3 regions of the Bacillus sp. BACIII genome follow, and region 1 is predicted to be linked to each of the others. Evidence: riboswitches for the same ligand, from Rfam matches in the RefSeq annotation. Region 1 holds a riboswitch; each other region holds the start of a gene.
The links. Region 1 has a riboswitch for S-adenosylmethionine ahead of ACXN9U_RS09085 (bifunctional homocysteine S-methyltransferase/methylenetetrahydrofolate reductase). Riboswitches for the same ligand answer to the same signal wherever they lie in the genome.
Positions count from the first base shown of each region.

Region 2: it holds a riboswitch for S-adenosylmethionine, as region 1 does, so the genes downstream of both, metE (5-methyltetrahydropteroyltriglutamate--homocysteine S-methyltransferase) here and ACXN9U_RS09085 (bifunctional homocysteine S-methyltransferase/methylenetetrahydrofolate reductase) in region 1, are expected to answer to the same signal.
Region 3: it holds a riboswitch for S-adenosylmethionine, as region 1 does, so the genes downstream of both, metN (methionine ABC transporter ATP-binding protein MetN) here and ACXN9U_RS09085 (bifunctional homocysteine S-methyltransferase/methylenetetrahydrofolate reductase) in region 1, are expected to answer to the same signal.

Region 1 covers NZ_CM174437.1:1,903,420-1,909,836, forward strand. Annotated here, with positions in the region: gene ACXN9U_RS09075 (CvfB family protein) at 1-247, opposite strand, end outside; gene ACXN9U_RS09080 (YajQ family cyclic di-GMP-binding protein) at 347-838, shown strand; SAM riboswitch class I at 939-1,060, shown strand; partial or broken gene ACXN9U_RS09085 (bifunctional homocysteine S-methyltransferase/methylenetetrahydrofolate reductase) at 1,150-2,992, shown strand; partial or broken gene ACXN9U_RS09090 (GNAT family N-acetyltransferase) at 3,069-3,235, shown strand; gene ACXN9U_RS09095 (pentapeptide repeat-containing protein) at 3,419-4,045, shown strand; gene pdxR (MocR-like pyridoxine biosynthesis transcription factor PdxR) at 4,053-5,495, opposite strand; gene ACXN9U_RS09105 (LysE/ArgO family amino acid transporter) at 5,620-6,228, shown strand; gene ACXN9U_RS09110 (DinB family protein) at 6,283-6,417, shown strand, end outside.
Region 2 covers NZ_CM174437.1:1,708,347-1,714,763, reverse strand. Annotated here, with positions in the region: gene metE (5-methyltetrahydropteroyltriglutamate--homocysteine S-methyltransferase) at 1-1,447, opposite strand, end outside; SAM riboswitch class I at 1,531-1,685, opposite strand; gene ACXN9U_RS07990 (S8 family peptidase) at 1,826-2,785, opposite strand; gene ACXN9U_RS07985 (STAS domain-containing protein) at 3,005-3,838, shown strand; gene thiX (HMP/thiamine ABC transporter permease ThiX) at 3,884-4,645, opposite strand; gene ACXN9U_RS07975 (ABC transporter ATP-binding protein) at 4,620-6,257, opposite strand; gene ACXN9U_RS07970 (ECF transporter S component) at 6,244-6,417, opposite strand, start outside.
Region 3 covers NZ_CM174437.1:3,077,387-3,083,803, forward strand. Annotated here, with positions in the region: gene ACXN9U_RS15070 (carboxymuconolactone decarboxylase family protein) at 1-159, opposite strand, end outside; gene metQ (methionine ABC transporter substrate-binding lipoprotein MetQ) at 252-1,067, opposite strand; gene ACXN9U_RS15080 (methionine ABC transporter permease) at 1,081-1,749, opposite strand; gene metN (methionine ABC transporter ATP-binding protein MetN) at 1,742-2,767, opposite strand; SAM riboswitch class I at 2,873-2,979, opposite strand; gene ACXN9U_RS15090 (SCP2 sterol-binding domain-containing protein) at 3,091-3,441, opposite strand; gene ACXN9U_RS15095 (thioredoxin family protein) at 3,538-3,858, opposite strand; gene ACXN9U_RS15100 (toprim domain-containing protein) at 3,867-4,229, opposite strand; gene ACXN9U_RS15105 (YusG family protein) at 4,297-4,533, opposite strand; gene gcvH (glycine cleavage system protein GcvH) at 4,588-4,971, opposite strand; gene ACXN9U_RS15115 (arsenate reductase family protein) at 5,031-5,387, opposite strand; gene ACXN9U_RS15120 (acyl-CoA dehydrogenase FadE) at 5,501-6,417, opposite strand, start outside.

The sequences.
Region 1 (6,417 bases):
TGATAAGCGGCTTTTTCATCGTCGCCGCGAGTCTTTCCTGATGGTCGACGTAAATAAATACGTCCACTTCATCTCTGTCTTCGATATCTTCCGTGATTTCACTGTTATGTAAAAGAACCGTATCCTCGCCGTCCGTTAAAAAATAACCGAAATCGGTCTGGTGATCTATACTAAGCGTGAGCTGCTGCCCTGGTTTCATGTTATCGTCCTTCCTGCTTCGCCCGTCAGAGGCTGATGTTTTTCTCATTTTTTCCAATTCGCACAAATTCATGCTTTGTGCTGTTGGACATTTCTCTTTATTCTACTATAATCAACACATAAGTGAAATGTTATAGGAGGTTTTCTCATGGCAAAAGAAAGTTCTTTTGATATTGTATCCAAAGTTGAATTTCCTGAAGTGCAGAATGCGATTCAGATGACGCTGAAAGAAATCAGCACGCGCTATGACTTTAAAGGATCTAAAAGCGATGTGACTTTAGAAAAGGAAGAACTTGTTCTGATTTCTGATGATGAGTTTAAATTGAATCAGCTCAAGGATGTGCTGAGCGGCAAGCTGATTAAACGGGACGTGCCGACGAAAAACATTGAATACGGCAAAATCGAAAATGCATCGGGAGGCACGGTGCGCCAGCGCGCGAAGCTTGTACAGGGGATTGATAAAGACAACGCCAAAAAAATCAACGCGGTGATTAAAAACTCCGGCTTGAAGGTTAAGTCGCAGATTCAGGATGACCAAGTGCGCGTCACCGGAAAAAATAAAGATGATCTGCAGCAGATTATTGCAGCTGTCCGCGGAGCAGACCTGCCGATTGACGTTCAATTTATTAATTTCAGATAAATTATGTGATTCCTATTGATTATTGTCTCTATTTTCGGTAAATTTGGAGAAAGGGATTTTCACAGTTAAGTTTTGGAAACCCATGACAATTACATGAACGTTCTTATCAAGAGAAGCCGAGGGACTGGCCCGACGACGCTTCAGCAACCGGTGTAGTGGTTTACCCAAACCATGACCAAGGTGCTAAATCCAGCAAGCTAAAAACAGCTTGGAAGATAAGAAGAGAGACAAATGATTACAAAGTCTTCTTCTTAAGAAGACTTTTTTTATTTCTCTTTTTTCCTTGCTGAATGTGATGAAGGAGGCAAACAATGGGACTATTACAAGACTTAGAAGAACGGATTTTAATCGGAGACGGCGCGATGGGCACTCTCCTCTACTCCTACGGCATTGACAGATGTTTTGAGGAGCTGAATGTATCTAAGCCCGATGAGATCAAGCGGATACATAAGGCATACGTGGAAGCAGGTGCAGACATCATCCAGACGAACACGTACGGCGCGAATTTTATTAAGCTCTCCAGATACGGCCTTGAGGATGAAACGAAAAAAATCAATCAGGAAGCGGTCAAAATCGCGCGCGCTTCCTCAGACAGCGCTTATGTATTGGGAACGATGGGCGGCATCCGCACCTTTAACAAAAACGCCTACAGCCTTGAAGAGATTAAACGCAGCTTTCGGGAGCAGCTTTATTTATTGCTGCACGAAGAGCCGGACGGCCTGCTTTTGGAAACATACTATGATTTAGAAGAGGCGCGCGAAGTGCTGAAGATCGCCAGAAAAGAAACTGAACTTCCGATCATGCTGAACGTATCCATGCACGAGCAGGGCGTGCTTCAGGACGGAACGCCGCTTCGGGAAGCTCTCAGTTCAATTGCCGATCTCGGCGCTGATATAACGGGAATCAATTGCCGGCTCGGCCCGTACCACATGATTGAAGCGCTGACAGAAGTGCCGATTTTCCGTGACGCTTATTTATCGGTCTATCCGAACAGCAGTCTTCCGTCCTTAGAAGAAGGCCGGCTTGTTTATGATACGGATGATGCCTATTTCCGGGAAAGCGCCGTACAATTCCGCACTCAGGGCGCTCGCATTATCGGCGGCTGCTGCGGCACGACGCCCAACCATATCAGAGCCATGGCTGAAGCGGTCCGCGGACTTTCACCCGTCACTGATAAAGAAGTGAAAATCAGGCGGGAAGAAGAAGTCATCTCAGTCCGGGATGAACGGACCGAGCCGGGTTTAAACGAAATCGCCGCGCAAAAACGGTCAATTATCGTAGAGCTTGACCCGCCGAAAAAATTGAATTTTGACAAATTTCTGCAAGCGGCGGCAGAATTAAAGGAAACCGGCATAGAAGCACTGACGCTCGCCGACAATTCATTGGCGACACCGAGAATCAGCAATGCCGCCTGCGGTTCATTGCTGAAAGAACGCCTTGATATCCGTTCTCTCGTCCATATTACATGCAGAGACCGCAACATCATCGGCCTTCAGTCACATTTAATGGGGCTGGATACGCTCGGGCTTACCGACATTTTAGCCATCACCGGCGATCCTTCAAAAATCGGCGACTTTCCGGGGGCTACCTCCGTCTATGATTTAACGTCCTTTGACTTGATCAGACTGATTAAACAATTCAACGAGGGCATTTCTTTATCGGGGAAACCGCTCGGCAAGAAAACAAACTTTTCCGTAGCCGGGGCGTTTAACCCGAATGTCCGTCATTTGGATAAGGCCGTAAAACGGCTGGAGAAAAAAATCGAGTGCGGCGCTGACTACTTCGTGTCTCAGCCTGTCTACTCAGAGCAGCAGCTCATTGACATTCATCATGAAACAAAACATCTCAATACACCGGTGTATATCGGAATCATGCCGTTAACGAGCAGCCGCAATGCAGAGTTCATTCATCATGAAATCCCGGGCATTAAGCTGTTCTGACAGCATCCGCGAAAAAATGGCGCTCGCCGGCGAAGACAAGCGGAAGCAGAAAGCCGAGGGCCTTGCCATCGCCAAGTCGCTTCTTGACACTGCGTGCGAACTGTTCAACGGAATTTATTTAATCACCCCGTTTCTCCGGTCTGATTTGACGTCAGAGCTTGCTGCTTATATTAAGCAAAAGGATGAAAAGCGGGCCGATGTATATTTGCATTAATAATCAAGAAGCCGCCTGATGTGACAGGCGGCTTTTTATCACAGCAGAAGACACGTACGCAATCAGACACGACGTGCTGCGCGGCATGGCGGCGCTTGAGGAATACCGGACGCAAAAAGCGGGAAGCACGTTAGATGTCACGTAAAGGGATATTATGAAAAGCTCGGCTGGAAAAGCACCGGCGGCCCCTTTGAATACCCGGCACCGGCCCCCCATGTGATCATGTATAAAGAATTCTCCTGAAACAGAAAAAGCCCCCAGAGAAGCATCCTCTGAGCGCTTTTGCATCAGCTGCCGTATTGACGCCTCCCCGCTTTTTTATTACCCTTTGTTCATAAAGCAACATGCAATTCGGCAAGGACACCGGGTATGAAACGATATCTGTCAACTGCTGATCAGCTATTTTTTATGAAAAGGGAGTATGAGATGAATACGATCCAAAAACCGAAAATCCCGAAAGAGCTGCCGGTGCTTTCTTTCGCTGAAGCGCTTCAGGACGATCAGATCAAAGAAGCGGTCATTGAAAACGGCATCATAAGCGGCAAACTGCACGGCCTGCGCGCCGAAAAAGTCATTTTCAGAAATACCGTTTTTACAGATGTCTCTTTCAGACATATGGAATGTACGGATGTTTTGTTTGAAAAATGTGATGTTTCAAACGCAGATTTCAGCGGAAGCATCATCCATAGAACAGTCTTTCAGCATTCAAAACTTCTCGGTTTGAATCTGGCCGATGCTGCCATGCGCAATGTACGGTTTGAAGACTGCCTCGCAAATTACAGCTCCTTCAGCTATTCCAATATGAAGCATGTCCGGTTCGACACGTGTGCTCTTACAGAAAGCGAGTGGAATGATGCCGCGCTTGAACACACAGATCTTGAGGCATGTGATCTGAACGGCGCGAACTTCATCGGCACATCCCTTTTTAACATGGATATCAGCACGTGCACATTTGATCACCTGCACATCTCACTTGATAAGCTGAAAGGATGCCGAATCTCTCCGGCGCATGCCGTTACATTCGCAGAAGCGCTCGGAGCCATTGTAACGTGACCTTTTATCAAACGAAACGGCGGGCGATGTCCGCTATCGTTTGAATGCCTTTTTCCAAGTCCGGTAAGGATGCGTACGAATAGGAAAGACGCAGGCTTTTCCGGTCTTCGGGAAGATAAAGAGCGCCCGGGTTGATCAGCACGCCGGCATCCAAGGCACGGGTGAAAAACGTTTGAACGGCGAACGCTTGATGAAAGGTGACCCAAATATAAAACCCTCCCTCCGGCACACGCCACTCCGCAATATCTCCCGCGTATCTTTCAAGAAAACGCAGTGCCGCATCTCTTCTGATTTTGAGTTCCTTTCTGAGACGCAAGAGACGCTTTTCATAGCGGCCGCTTGACAGCCATTGACATGCGGCCCATTGAGATAAAGCGCTGGAACCGTAATCCGTCTGCATTTTAATATCGGCGAGCCTGTCTGCAACCCGCTCAGGGGCGACGACCCATCCGATGCGCAGACCCGGGCTTACGGTTTTTGACAGTGTGCCGATATAAAGCACATTCCCCTCACCATCCATCGATTTTAACGGAGGCGGCGGTTCTTTATCGATCCATAAATCACCGTATGCGTCATCTTCAATGACAGGCAGGCGGTGATTTCTTGCAAGTGCGATGAGTTCCTTTCTCCGCTTAAGTGACATCACCGTTCCCGCCGGATTATGGAATGACGGAATGGTGTACAGCAGTCCCGCTTCGTATTGCCGACGGTAAGCGGGAAGAAGGTCCGTTTTGATTCCGTTCTCATCCATCGGCACTCCCTTAAGCGTGACGCCCGCTGATTGAAACACGCGCAGGGAGTGGAGATACGACGGATTTTCAGTCAGCATGACGGAGTTTGGTTTTAGCAGCCCGATTGAAATGAGCTGAAGCGCCTGCAGCGCGCCCGAGACGATGACGATGGAGGCCGGGGACGCGTGAATCCCCTTTGTTTTTAAATGTTCCGCAACGCTTTGCCGAAGCTGAAGGCTGCCCTTCGGTTCTTCATAGCCGAGCGCAAAAATGTTAGTTCCCGCTTCACGAAACAGTTCCGCCGTCTCCTGCTCAGGCAGCAGCTCTTGACTCAGCTCACCTGTCCCCAGCCTGATCAGATCCGGACGCGGCTCGTTTTGATTAATGGCCTGAATCAAGGCTGAATTCGGCTGATGACTTCCCGATGTCACATATGCGGTCCAATCAAGCGGCTTAGCCGCCGCCATCATGCTCCACGTATTGTTGACGACTTTTGTGCCTCCCCCTCTTTTTCCTTCCAGAAGACCTTGGGCGATTAACTCATCAATTGCCGCCGTCACTGTGCTTCGATTGACTTGAAGCTCCTCGGCGAGCTTTCTTTGCGAGGGAATTTTCGTGCCGATCGTCCATTCCCCATGAAGTATTTTTTCTTTGATATGCTGTTCAATCTGAAGATAAAGCGGTATGTATGACTCACGATCCGGACGCCAGCTTTTCATACGAATCCCTCCTTGTTTACTCATTATACATTTGGCTGGTTCAAGCGTCAGCCAAATGGCCGGAGACATCCGCACACGGGGCGTTTACAATAGTTTTCAGTTGATGATTGGAGGAGTTTACGACATGAATGCTATTCTTCACGGAGTGATGCTCGCTTTCGGTCTTATTTTGCCATTGGGCGCGCAAAACGTGTTTATTTTTCAGCAGGGAGCCTGGCAGAAACATGTGTGGCAGGCGTTTCCCGCAGTCACAGTTGCCGCGATATGCGATACGATCCTCATCAGCGCCGCCGTCGCAGGCGTGTCAGTCATTATTGCAGAGATTCCCCTCTTTCAGACCGTCATGCTTATATGCGGCTTTTTGTTTCTCAGTTTTTTAGGCTGGCAGACATGGCGAAGCAAGCCGCAGGCCGAACAGGCGGAAAAAACGGTTTTCACGGCGAAAAAACAGGCGGCCACAGCCGCCATGGTGTCCCTTTTGAACCCTCATGCGATTTTGGATACCGTCAGTGTCATCGGCACAAGCTCCGCCGCCTATCCGGGAATTGATAAATGGCTGTTTGCCGGTGCTTGTATCGCGGTGTCCTGGGTATGGTTCGCCGGACTGGCATTTGCGGGACGGCTCGTTCAAACAGCGGATACAGGCGGCAAGCTGCTCGGCATCCTGAATAAATGCTCGGCATTAGTGATGTGGGGTGCGGCTTTTTATTTTGCGGCGCTTTTGCTCAGATAAAAGGAATTCTCCCAAGCCATGTTGAATGTATCGAAAGGAAAAGGGGGAATTGGAGTGTCAGACATTGTAAAGCTTTATCACTATCACAGATGGGCGAATAAGGAGGTCCTCCAGCATCTGAAGACCTTGCCCGCTGCAAGCTTACAGCAGAAACTGCAAAGTGTTTTTCCGACTGTGAACGCCGTGCTT
Region 2 (6,417 bases), 200 kb from region 1:
CGTCTAAGCCGATTTCTTCCTGAATGTCAACCCAGCGCTTCGTTTCCGCATTAATAAACGCTTGATACTGTTCATCCGTCCAATCTTTTTTCCGCCATTTTTGCCGTGCGCTCCGCACTTCTGCAGATTGAGGGAAGCTTCCGATCGTCGTCGTCGGCAGAAGGGGAAGACCGAGTGATTCATTTTGCAGCGCCAATCGTTCTTCAAAGCTTGCAGGGCGGGAGAAATCTTTTTCTGTCAGCTGATTCAATTCTTCTTTTTGAGCTGAGTTCGCTCCTGTTGCGAATGCTTTCAAAGCTTTAAGTGCCGCTTTTGACTCTTCGATCTGCTCACTGACGGCCGCTTTGCCGGACAGAAGCCCTTCTTTTAAGACGCCGAGTTCCGCCAGTTTTTCTTTAGCGTATGACAGGCCGTTCAGCAAATCCTTTTCAAGATGCTCGTCAGGGTGTTTCGCCACCGGCACGTGCAGAAGGCTGCTTGAAGGCTGAATCCATAACTCCTCAACATCAGCGTGGCTGAGGATATCCAAAGCCGCATCAAGGCGTTCTTCAACATCGATTTTCCAAATGTTTCGGCCGTCGATCACACCGGCTGCCAGCACTTTATCTTTCGGGAAGCCGTGCTTTTTCAATTGCTCAAGGTTTCTGCCTTTATCATGCACGAAATCAAGCCCGATTCCCTGTACAGGATACGAAACGAGTTCTTCATATGCATCAACCGAATCGAAGTATGTCTGCAGGAGGACATTCAGCCCTGAAAGCTCTTTTGTAATAGATTCATAGAGTTCTTTTGCGGCGCGGACATCTTCAGCAGAGGCTGTCACAAGGGCAGGCTCATCAAGCTGAACCCATTTGACGCCTTCTGCTTCAAGCTCTTTCAGCAGCTGTACATAAAGAGGAACAAGGCGCTTTTGAATCGCTTTCGCCTCTGATTCTTCGTATCCTTTCGCAAGTGTGACGAATGTATACGGACCGACAATGACAGGTTTCGTTTCCGCTCCGAATTCTTCTTTGATCCGGCGGTAGTCGTCAAGCTGTTTGTTTCTCGTCAGACGGAATTCAATGCTTTCGTCATATTCAGGAACGATGTAATGGTAGTTGGTGTTGAACCATTTTGTCATTTCACTGGAAACGGCGTCTTTAACACCGCGGGCAATCGCGAAATATGTATCAACAGGATCCGTGATGCTGCGGAATCTTTCCGGAATCCAGTTAAAGCTGACGGCTGTATCAAGCACATGGTCATAATGAGTAAAATCAGAGACCGGCACGATATCGATATTTTGGTCAAGCTGTGTTTTGACAGCTGATAAGAATAAACCGTCAAGCTCTTTAAGAAACGTTTCTTTATCAGTGTTTCCTTTCCAATAAGCCTCAAGCGCTTTTTTCCATTCTCTGTTCAAGCCGATTCTCGGAAAACCGAGATTTGAAGTTTTGATTGTAGTCATTAAGTCTCCTCCTTTAAGTGAGATGTAACAAAAAAGCCTCTTTCTCATGAGAGAAAGAGGCTTTAACATCAAAATGTAAGCCTCTCTTATCTCTCAGATCACGTCTGATGGAATTAGCACCGTGCCTTAGGAGACAATCGTCTCGGCGCAAAAATCACGCGCCCCATTTCACAATGGAATTACGGTCGGTTGCTGTTGGGGTCAAAAGGCCAATCCCTCGCCCAACTCTCGATAAGAGAAAATATTTCAATTTTTTTGAAAAGTTACATCATTTGTTGGTTATCTTATCAGCTTATTCAGATCACTGTCAATAGAAAATCTCACATTTTAAAAATTGGTGATGTTGACAAGCGGATCAATCATTATATGAGAAAAATATCAGAAAGACAGCAGCTGTGCCTGTTCGGCTCTTTCCATGAGCACATCAGGTGCGTCTAAATACAGAAACCCGTTCCCGGCCAATGTTTTGGCGATGCCCAAAGGAAGAGTACGCCGCACAAGCTGGGCATAAATTTCGGCTTCAGAAAGCGTCCGCTGAAACGAGTCCTGTTCAAGCCCTTTTATTAAGGCCAGCGCTCCGCTCACATGCGGGGCGGCCATTGAAGTGCCCGTCAGCTTCCCGTATTTATGGTTGGGAAGGGTGGAGAGAATGTTTTCTCCGGGCGCCACGAGGTCGATTTCTTTATTTGCGTTTGAAAATTCTGACGATTTACGGGCGATTGAGACTGATCCGACGGCGATCACTTCATTGTAAGCGGCCGGATACGACAGTTCTTCTGTCCGCTCGTCTCCGTCACCTTCATTTCCTGCTGCGCAAACGACCAGTACACCGCTTTTTACCGCATTTGTGACGGCTTCTTTCAGTTCAGGCACATCGTTCGGGCCGCCGAGTGACATGGAAATAATGTCCGCCTTTTGTTCAACGGCGTAGTTGATGCCGTTAATGATCCATTCGTATTTGCCGCTGCCGTTTTGACCGCCGAGAACTTTAACGATTAAAAGGCTCGCTTCCGGCGCAACACCTGAAATTCCGCCGTTTGAATCATTGGCGGCAATCGTTCCGGAAACATGTGTCCCGTGGCCGTTGTAATCGGAAATCGCGTCTTCTTTGCCTTCGTCATCATCGGTGAAGTTTTTTCCGCCGATAACCCGGTCTTTCAAATCAGGATGATTAATGTCGCAGCCTGTATCAAGCACCGCGATTTTAATATCCTTTCCTTTAAACCCTTTTGCCCACAATTCTGGCGCCTTAATCACTTTAATACCCTCAGGAAGCTCGTTCACATCCATGATCTGCTCATCCGTGACATAAGGAATCAACCGCATTTCACCATTCATAAAAAAGCCCTCCTTTTTTATGCTTGCGAGTGGATTCAAGGGTGTTGCTACTATTTTATGGCAGATTATGCCGTTCAGAAAGAGTCATTTGAAGCATTTTCATAAAAAAGGCGCAATCTATTGCACTAAATAATTTCAAATAATTGGATGGTTCAACGGCTTTTATTTTGATTCGGCATCAGCTGACGCTATAATTGGAAATGGGAAAGGAGAAGAGGTATGAAGATAAATGAAGCATTGTACGACTATTTTTCCGAACGGGTGGATCAAATTGCGAAAGAATGGATTGAAACGATGGAAGATTCGGATCCGAATTCGATTTACTCTTTGACAAATCCCGTCATCATAGAAGAGCTGATGGAGCAAGATAAAGAATTTTACCGGCATATTAATAAAATGTATATCATGCCGGAAAAAGAATTTTTAGAAGAGTTCGAGCGATGGGTGATTGAGCTTGCGAAAGACCAGAAGCATCTGGATACCCCGGTCCAGTATGTGGTCCGTGAATTCATGAGAAACCGGAGATTGTACATCAGTTATTATGATGCGTTTGCCGATAAACATGAATCTTCGTTTGCCGAGGGAGAAAGGAAGAGATGGGAGAATTTAATCGTTCAAGTATTTGATTTTACGATTTACACATTTGTCGATCACGCCGAATATAATTCGAAAATGCAGCTGAATGCACAAAGAGAAATGATTTTAGAATTAAGCTCGCCGGTTATTACGCTGAGCAATCGGACGGGGCTTCTGCCGCTTGTCGGCAATATTGACACGGAACGCGCCAAATACATTCTTGAAAATACGCTGAGTACATGTGCAAACCGGCTGATTGAGCATCTGTTAATCGACTTGTCGGGCGTAGTGGTTGTCGATACAATGGTGGCGCACCAGATTTTTAAATTAATTGAGGCGCTGAACCTGATCGGCGTTTCGTCCACTTTATCCGGGATCAGGCCGGAAATTGCCCAAACCGCCGTACAGCTCGGCATTAATTTCTCGGATATTACGATTAAATCCAACCTCGCCCAGGCTCTCAATTATCATCAGTAACATACATATAAAGACAGGCTGCCGAATCACTCCGGCGGCCTGTTTTTATAAAAACAACAGTGAAATGAGACAGCTTGCGCCGAATAAAAGGAGCACGAGCATGAAAAAGAACCAGTCGGCGCGGCGCACAGTAACCGTTCTGTAAAACGTGCGGTTTCGGCTCCCTGTAAAACCTTTAGATTCCATTGCGATCGCTGTGCGTTCCGCCTTTCTGATGGCGCCTGCCAAAAGCGGGATGGTAAAGCGCCTGAAGGCAAAGAGCTTTCCTTTCAGCCCGGAATCAGACGCCGCGCCTCTGATTCTGTGCGCCTGTCTGATAATCAGGATTTCATCTTTCAGAAGAGGAAGAAACCGGAACCCGGCGATCACGCCGTAAGCAAGCTTCGGCGGGAGCTTACATTGCTGAATCAGACTGAGCATAAACAGAATCGGATCGGTTGTGAAAAGAAACATCATCGACAAAGCGGAAAAACATAAAATACGAAACGCGATAGAAATCCCGAGCGCCGCATTATCACTGTTGACGGCAATCGGTCCGAGCTTAAACAGCAGATTGCTTTCGGTTGTCGGGACGTTTCCGAATACGGCGGCTGTCCATAAAGATCCGAAGGCAAGAATGACAAACGGAACCGTAAACAGCAGCCATTTTTTCAGCGGCACATGTCCCGCCAAGAGGACGCCTCCGGCAATGATAATATAAAACAAAGCAGGCGTGTACGGGTTATAAATAAACGACAGCATAACAACGCATAACAAAACAGCCGCCGCCTTAATTGACGGGTTAACAGCCTCCAGCCGCAGGTTCATTTCTCCGCCTCCTGTCGTGTTTCATCCATTCATACCGCAGGGGCAAAGCTAAATGCGCCCGCTCCGCGATTCCGATATGATCAGAAAACAATGAGTCGGGCGTTCCGCGGTACACAAGCTTCGTGCCGCAGAGCACAAGGATCGTATCGGCATAATCTGAGACGAGCTCCATATCATGTGTCACCATTAAAACAGCCGTTCCTTCCTTTTGGATCTCCTGAAGCATCAGCATGCACTCACGCGCCGTTTTTGCGTCCTGCCCGAAAGTCGGTTCATCAAGCAGCAAAACTTTCACCTGATGCATAAGCATCGTCGCGACGCTGAGCCTGCGTTTTTGTCCTTGGCTTAAAGAGAACGGATGCTGTGAGGCATAGCGTCTCAGGCCGAACCGGGTTAAGAGCTGAAGAGCTTTCTCCTTTGCGGCTTTACCGTCTTCAAAGCCGAACAGCAGCTCTTGAATGACGGAATCTGTGACAAACTGGTGTTCAGGATTTTGGAAAACATACCCTATCAGCCGCCGAAGCTCTTTTTCCGAATAGGAATCTACTGGTCTGCCGTCTATTTTGATGTCGCCGCTCACAGGGCGGATGAGTTTGGCCGCGGCGGACAGGAGCGTGGATTTTCCGGTTCCGTTAGGGCCGGCAATCGCGGTGATTGACCCTTTTTTTACGGAAAAGCTCACGTCCTGAAAAATGGTGTCTGTTCCTCTTATGAATGACAGCCCGTGAACACTCAGCGCGTCCTCTGTCGAAAGCGCGGCGGGCCAGGGGCCGGGAAAGGGCGGTACAGGTTCCTGAAACAGTCTTTCTTTGCACAATGTAAAAGGGATGCTGACTTGCTTCTGCAATGAGATCACCTGCGGAATCGGAATGCCGAGCTGTGTCAGCTCTTCAAGTTTTGTTTCAAAGATCGCGCCCGTCTCTCCGTCCATCACTTTCTGACCCGTTCCGTCAAGGACAATCGTCCTGTCCATCCACGGCGTCCAATGATCAAGCTGATGCTCGATAACGAGAAGTCCGAAGCCTTTTTCGGCCTGCAGTTCTTTGATCAGCCGCACCAATTCACGCACGGAATATGGATCAAGCTGTGCCGTCGGTTCGTCTAAAATAATGAGTTCCGGCTCCATCGCAATGATACAGGCGAGCGCGACCTTTTGTTTTGAACCGCCTGACAGCGAGGCGATCGTCCGTGTTTTCAGATGAGTGATTTCTAATTTTTCCAAAACATCCTCAATAATTGAGTCCATCTCTTCTTTTGTATATTGCAAATTTTCCAGACCGAAGGCTATTTCATCTTCAACCGTCAGCATGCAAAACTGCTGATCCGGATCTTGAAACACGACGCCGATAGATCGGGCGGCGGGTTCTGACAGCTCCGAAAGAGGTGTTCCGTATAAGGAAACGGTTCCCGTTTGAACCGCATCGCAGGCTTCCGGGTACAGACCGTTCAAACAAAGTGCAAGCGAGCTTTTGCCGCATCCGCTCGGCCCGAGCAATAAAACCCGTTCTCCTTTGCGGAGCTGAAATGACACGTCTTGAAAAACCGGCTTCTCATCTTGCTCATAAGAAAAGGTAAGACGGCGGGCCGATAGAAGGGGTTCAGATGCCTGCATCTTGGTTCACCTGTTTCTTCTTCTTGAATTCTTTTCCGAGCGCCATGCCGTTCAGCACCCCTGTGTAAGCCAGCGCATCACTGATTGCTTTGCCGAGAAGGCCGGCAAGAAGCGCACCTGAGACCAGGCGGATGAGAAGCATGACGGCTAATAAACCCGG
Region 3 (6,417 bases), 1.2 Mb from region 1:
TTCAGTTAATGAATCCGCTGAAAAACACTGTTCAGTAAATTCATTAAACTTCCGCCCCATCATCGGCATTTTTTGCTCGAATATGCCTAAACCTTCTTTATATTGTTTCAATGCGTCATGCACGCTTTTTCCGTTATCCTGGTATTGAGCCACTGCCATTCCCTCCAATCGTTAACCTTCCTTTTTATTATGGACAGTTCTCCGATTAATACCCGAAAAAAACCCCGGATGGTCCATCCGGGGTTTTTGCTTTATTCAGATACTGGAAGCACGGCTCCGTCGTATTTTTTCTCAATAAAGTCTTTGATTTTCTTAGAGTGAAGCACTTCCATAAGCGCTTTGATTTTCGCTGATTTTTCGTCACCTTTGCGTACGGCGATGATGTTTGCGTACGGGTTGTTTTTCGTTGATTCCACTTGAATCGCATCTTTTAACGGATTCAGTTTGTTTTGAATCGCATAGTTGACGTTAATGAAGACTGCATCGCCTTCTTCTTCATTATATGCTTTCGCCGTTAATTCAGGGGCGATTTTTTTGAATGTCAGGTCTTTCGGGTTTTTCGTAATGTTTTTCGTAGTGGCGTCGATCGTTTTTACCTTCGGATCAAGAGTAATCAGTCCGGCTTTTTCAAGCATCGCCAGCATACGGCCTTGTTCAGCGACGTTGTTTGTCATGATGATGGTCGCGCCTTTAGGCAGGTCTTTCAGTGATTTGTATTTTTTCGTGTAAATACCGAACGGCTCAAGGTGAACGGCTCCGGCATTCACGAGTTTGTAATCTTTATTTTCTTTCATTTCCTGTTCAAGGTAAGGAACGTGCTGGAAGTAGTTCGCATCCACTTCATTATCAGCTAACGCTTTGTTGTACATTTTGTAATCGTTCAGCACTTTTACTTTTAATGTGTAGCCTTTTTCCTTCAAGAGCGGTTCCGCTTCTTTTAAGATTTCAGCATGCGGTGTTTTTGTCGCGGCGACGACGATTTCCTTTTTATTTGAGCCGTTTGATCCGCAGGCGGCCAAAACTCCCGCGAACACAAGCAGCAGCGCACTTAATACAATCTTTTTCAATGTAAATCCTCCCTTATCTTTTGTCTATTATATTTGTAATCACATCACCGATAATCTGAATGATAAAGACGATGATGAGTATAAATACTGTCGCTACAAACGTTACATCCGTATTGTTGGACTGGTACCCCTCTACATATGCAAGGTTTCCGAGTCCGCCTGAACCGATGGCGCCGGCAATGGCGGTAGATCCGATCAGGGCGATGGCTGTAACGGTGATGCCCGAAATTAACGCAGGCATTGATTCAGGAATCAGCACTTTGAAGATAATCGTCGATGTCTTTGCTCCCATTGATCTGGCAGCTTCGATGACTCCTTTATCGACTTCCCGCAGCGCGATTTCAACAAGCCGGGCGTAAAACGGCGCGGAGCCGATAATCAGCGCGGGCAATGCGGCGTTCGGCCCTAAAATCGATCCGACCAAAATCTTAGTAAAGCCGAGAAGCAGAATAATTAAAATAAGAAACGGAATAGACCTGAAAATATTAACGACCGCCGCAATCACGGTGTTAATGATTTTATTTTCCCATAAGCTTCCCTTGCCCGTTAAAAAGAGCAGAAGACCGAGAATCGCTCCGATGATAAATGAAAAAACTAATGCGATGACCGTCATATAAAGGGTCTCGTATGTGGCCGTCCACAGCTCGGTTAAATCAACGTTCGGGAACCATTTTTCAAACATTTGTGATCACCTCTGCTTCTACCTGTTTGTCTTTGATGAACCTGATCACGTTTTCTACTTCTTTTTCCTGACCGTCAATATGGATGAATAAAGAACCGTAGGCTCCGTCCTTCGTCTGTGAGATTTTCCCCTGCAGAATATTGACGTCCACATCAAAGTTTCGGATCATCTCCGTAATGAGGGGCTGCTCGGCGGCCTGCCCGACAAATGAAAGCTGAATCGTTTTTCCTGTCGCGGTTTCCTGCAGAAAATGCTGGATGGTTTCTTTCGTCTCCTCCGGTTCTGTCACCTGCTGAACGAAACGCTTGGTCATCGGTTCGCGCGGGTTTCTGAAGACTTGGAGCACTTCGCCTTCTTCAACGACTTTCCCGTTTTCCATGACGGCGACTCTGTTGCAGATTTTTCGGATGACGTGCATTTCATGGGTAATGAGCACGATCGTCAGACCGAGTCTGTCATTTATATCGGATAAAAGATCCAAAATTGAATCGGTCGTCTGCGGGTCGAGCGCTGATGTCGCTTCATCGCACAGAAGGACTTTCGGATTATTGGCGAGCGCCCGGGCGATGCCGACACGCTGCTTTTGACCGCCGCTCAGCTGTGACGGATAAGACTTTTCTTTCCCCTCTAATCCGACCAGTTTAATCAGTTCATCGGCGCGGCGGACCCGTTCGCTTTTTTTCACGCCGGCGATTTCCAGCGGAAACATAATATTCTCCCGGACGGTACGCGACCACAATAGGTTAAAATGCTGGAAAATCATGCTGATTTCCTGGCGCGCTTTTCTCAGCCCGCGGCTGCTTACTTTATTTAATTCCGTCCCCGCGACTTCCACGATGCCTGACGTCGGCTTTTCAAGGCCGTTCAAAAGACGGATTAAGGAACTTTTACCAGCTCCGCTATATCCTATAATTCCAAATATTTCGCCCTTTTTGATATCAAGAGTGACATCTTGGACAGCATTGACATCCCCATGCTTCGCTTTGTACATTTTTGAAACATTTTGAAGATGGATCAAAGCAATCACCTGCCTTACACTATTCTAAGAAATCTTCCGGTTTTCTACGCAAAAGAAAAGCCTTTCTGCAAAAATGAGCAGAAAGGCTTATTGAAAAAGGCCTTTCTCTCATCTTTCAAAGCAGACCGCTTCGAGTGAATTGGCACCATTTCAACAATGTTGATGGTTGCCGGGCTTCATAGGGCACTTCCCTCCACCTCTCTTGATAAGAGAAAACATATCGTATTTTCGTCCGGAAATTCTTACTGTAGAATAGCACGGCGAATGATAAAAAGTCAATAAAATAAATAATGGAAGCTATTGTCACATAGTAGATTGGCTGTTTACGGCCGTTTGCTGATCGTCTGAAAAAATCCGTTTGTCAGCCAGAGGATGGCCTCCAGCTTCAGCAGGGCCCGGAATGATCCTTTCACTTTGAGTTTTCCGCTTTGGATGAGCTTCTGCAAAGAGACATCACCGTGCAGGAGATGGATGATTTCCGCCTGGTTTCCGTAAAAGGTCAAATTAGATTTTTCCTTTGAAACTGACGTTTTTCTCATTTCTCCCTGTCCGTTAATTGAGACCGTTAAGGCTTCTTTTTCTCCCTGGAATGTAATCAGCAGCGTTGAGGCGTTTAATAGCGGTTTCAAAAACAGATGCTGTCCGTCATTCTCCAAAACTTCTATTTTCTCCACTCGTATAACCTCCCGTTTTAATGGCCATACATACACTTTCTCTTTTTAACGGACAGAACCCTTTATAAACCGCACGACATTTTCCAGTAAAAATTGTCACATCGGGAACGTTTGCGATGTTTTTTGTTTAATCAGCTCATATAAATAGGAAACGGAGCGGAAGGCGTATCCTTTCTCAACAAGTTCTCCGCCTTTAAACAGCAAAAAGCACGGAACGCTTTCAATCTGATAGGCTTTGGCGAATGCGGGGGAATAATTCACGTTGTTTTTATAGAAGGCGGTGCCGGGCAGCATTTCTTCGACGACAGAAAGCATCTTGGACGCCAGCTGGCATGTGCCGCAAAACGGGGTGTACAAATACAGAAGATAGACGTCATCCTGAATCAATTCGAGTTCATTTTCTTGGAGTTCTTTCATTTTGATTATCACCTCAGGTCGTTCTTTTTCAAAAATACAGTGTCAGCATCAAAGCCGGCTCTGATCAGCACAGATGCGAGATGATGGCCCGGGCACGACTCGACTTGCCTGTATGTTCTGTCTATATAGATATGGCTCGCTTCGGGAAGCTCCCGTTTCAGCTGTTTTCTTAATTTTTCTCCGGATTCATCTGCGTCCGTTAATATAAAGACGTCTCTGTCAAACAGGCGGTCCGCCAAATCTTCCAGTTCGGTTTGGCCGATCGTCCCGTTTGTACAGACGATTTCCGCGGGTTCGATGAGCACTTCTCTGACTTTGATTTTATCCGATTTCCCTTCTACGATGATCACCTTTTCATCTTCGTTGTTCATAAGCATCACCTGCCGATTGTTTTAGCGTCAGATTAAAAAAGAAGGCAGTGAAATTCACCGCCAACTGTTAACACCAGCCGTTCTCATAATCGCAATCCACATATTTCGGATCACTGCCGTTTATGACATCGGCTGTTTTATAAAATTTTTGATTCTCAAATGAAAAGCCCTGTTTGAGCTCGTACTGGTTCATGCCTGTCATCTCGCCGATGGCTTCATTTTCATGAAACAAGGAAAACCGGCCGTTTTGAAAGCGGCCCGTGACGTTTTCCGTCACATCGACCTTTTGTTTATCAAACGCCATATTAGACACCTCCCGTTACAGATAGAATGTCCAAATGGCCCTTTTGCTATCCGATCAGTCTTCCTGTGTCATTTCGTCATATTGCTCGGAAGTCATGAGGTTTTCGATTTCTTCAGCATCAGCCGGTTCCACGACGATCATCCACGCTTTTTCATACGGAGATTCGTTTACGAATTCAGGGCTGTCATCAAGGTCTTCGTTCACTTCCGTCACCGTTCCGTTAATCGGTGCGTACAATTCGGATACGGTTTTGACGGATTCTACGCTGCCGAATGGCTCGTCCGCTTTAATTTCAGCGCCGACTTCCGGAAGCTCGACAAATACGATATCGCCAAGTTCGGCTTGTGCGAAATGTGTAATCCCGATACGAGCTTTTCCGTCCTCAACTTTGACCCATTCGTGCTCTTTGGAATAACGCATATCTTTCGGTGTGCTCATCTAAATCCCTCCAATTTTTTCTTATAATAAGAAGATACCATAATTCTTAGAACGCGGCATTACATCCAATATTTTTCGAATTGGTCTTCTTTGAAGCCGACAGTGACTTTTTCGCCGTCTGTCGTAATCGGGCGTTTCAGGAGCATACCGTCAGATGCCAGAAGGTCAAGCTGTTCATCCTCTGACATGTGATACAGTTTTTCCTTTAGGTTCAGCTCGCGGTATTTCATGCCGCTCGTGTTGAAAAACTTTCTCAGTTCAAGTCCGCTCTTTTCATAGAGGTCTTTAATTTCTTCTTTCGACGGAGTTTCCTCCACAATATGTATTTCGTTTATTTCCTTACCGCGGTCTTCCAGCCATTTTTTCGCATTACGGCACGTTCCGCATTTAGGGTACCAGTAAAAATTTAACGACATCTTCTTCACCCCTTGTAAATGATCGTCGTTATTTTAACACAATCACTTGTAAAAACCTATAACGTTGCTTCATGAAAAAGCGCTCCGGATGAAGGAGCGCTTACAGCATGTGATCAGACGATATATTTTTCTTCACGGAAGACAGCTGCAGCCGCTTCACGTTTTTTCCGAATCAGATTTTTCGGTGTCAGGCGCGTCAGTTTGCGCAGCACGGAAAGCATCATGCGGAGGGAATCTCCTTCCTCCATGGCGATCAGTGATTCTTTGGCATGCGCTTCAATATTCTGAAGGGCTTCCTGGGCAAAGATTTCCGTATATAACAGCTTTTGCGCGGCTTTTTCGGCACCGTCCGCCGCAATCGCTTTTTCCGTTCTGAGGACGGCAGATTCCAAAGCGTACACCGCGCTGACGATATCAGCGATGTTCACCATGATTTCCTGCTCGCCTTCGATCTCTTTTCCGTATTTCTGCGCCGCGAGTCCCGCTGTCAAGAGGGCGATTTTTTTCGCCTGTCTGACAATGTATTTTTCCTGCTCAAGAGGCTCTGAGCCCGGCTCTTCAGGCATCAGCATCATGAGCTCTTCCTGGAGCGCCTTCGCTTTTTCAAAGAGCGGAAGCTGCCCTTTTACGGCTTTTTTCAGGAACGTGCTCGTTACGATCAGGCGGTTGATTTCATTTGTGCCTTCAAAAATTCTGTTGATTCGGGAGTCACGGTAGGCGCGCTCTACTTCATATTCCTGCATAAACCCGTAACCGCCGTGAATTTGAACGCCTTCGTCGGCAATGTAATCAAGCGTTTCAGATCCGCACATTTTGTTGAGCGAGCATTCAATCGCGTACTCGGCGATTGACTTTGCGACTTCGCGTCCGTCTTTTTGCGCTTCTTCCGTCAGCCGGCTCATATTATCTTCGAACAAGCCCACTGTTCTGTATACAGAGCTCTCCATGGCGTAAAGCCGTGCCGACATTGTCGCAAGCTTTTCCTGAGTGAGCGTGAAGCTTGAAATCGGCGTTTTAAATTGCCGGCGCT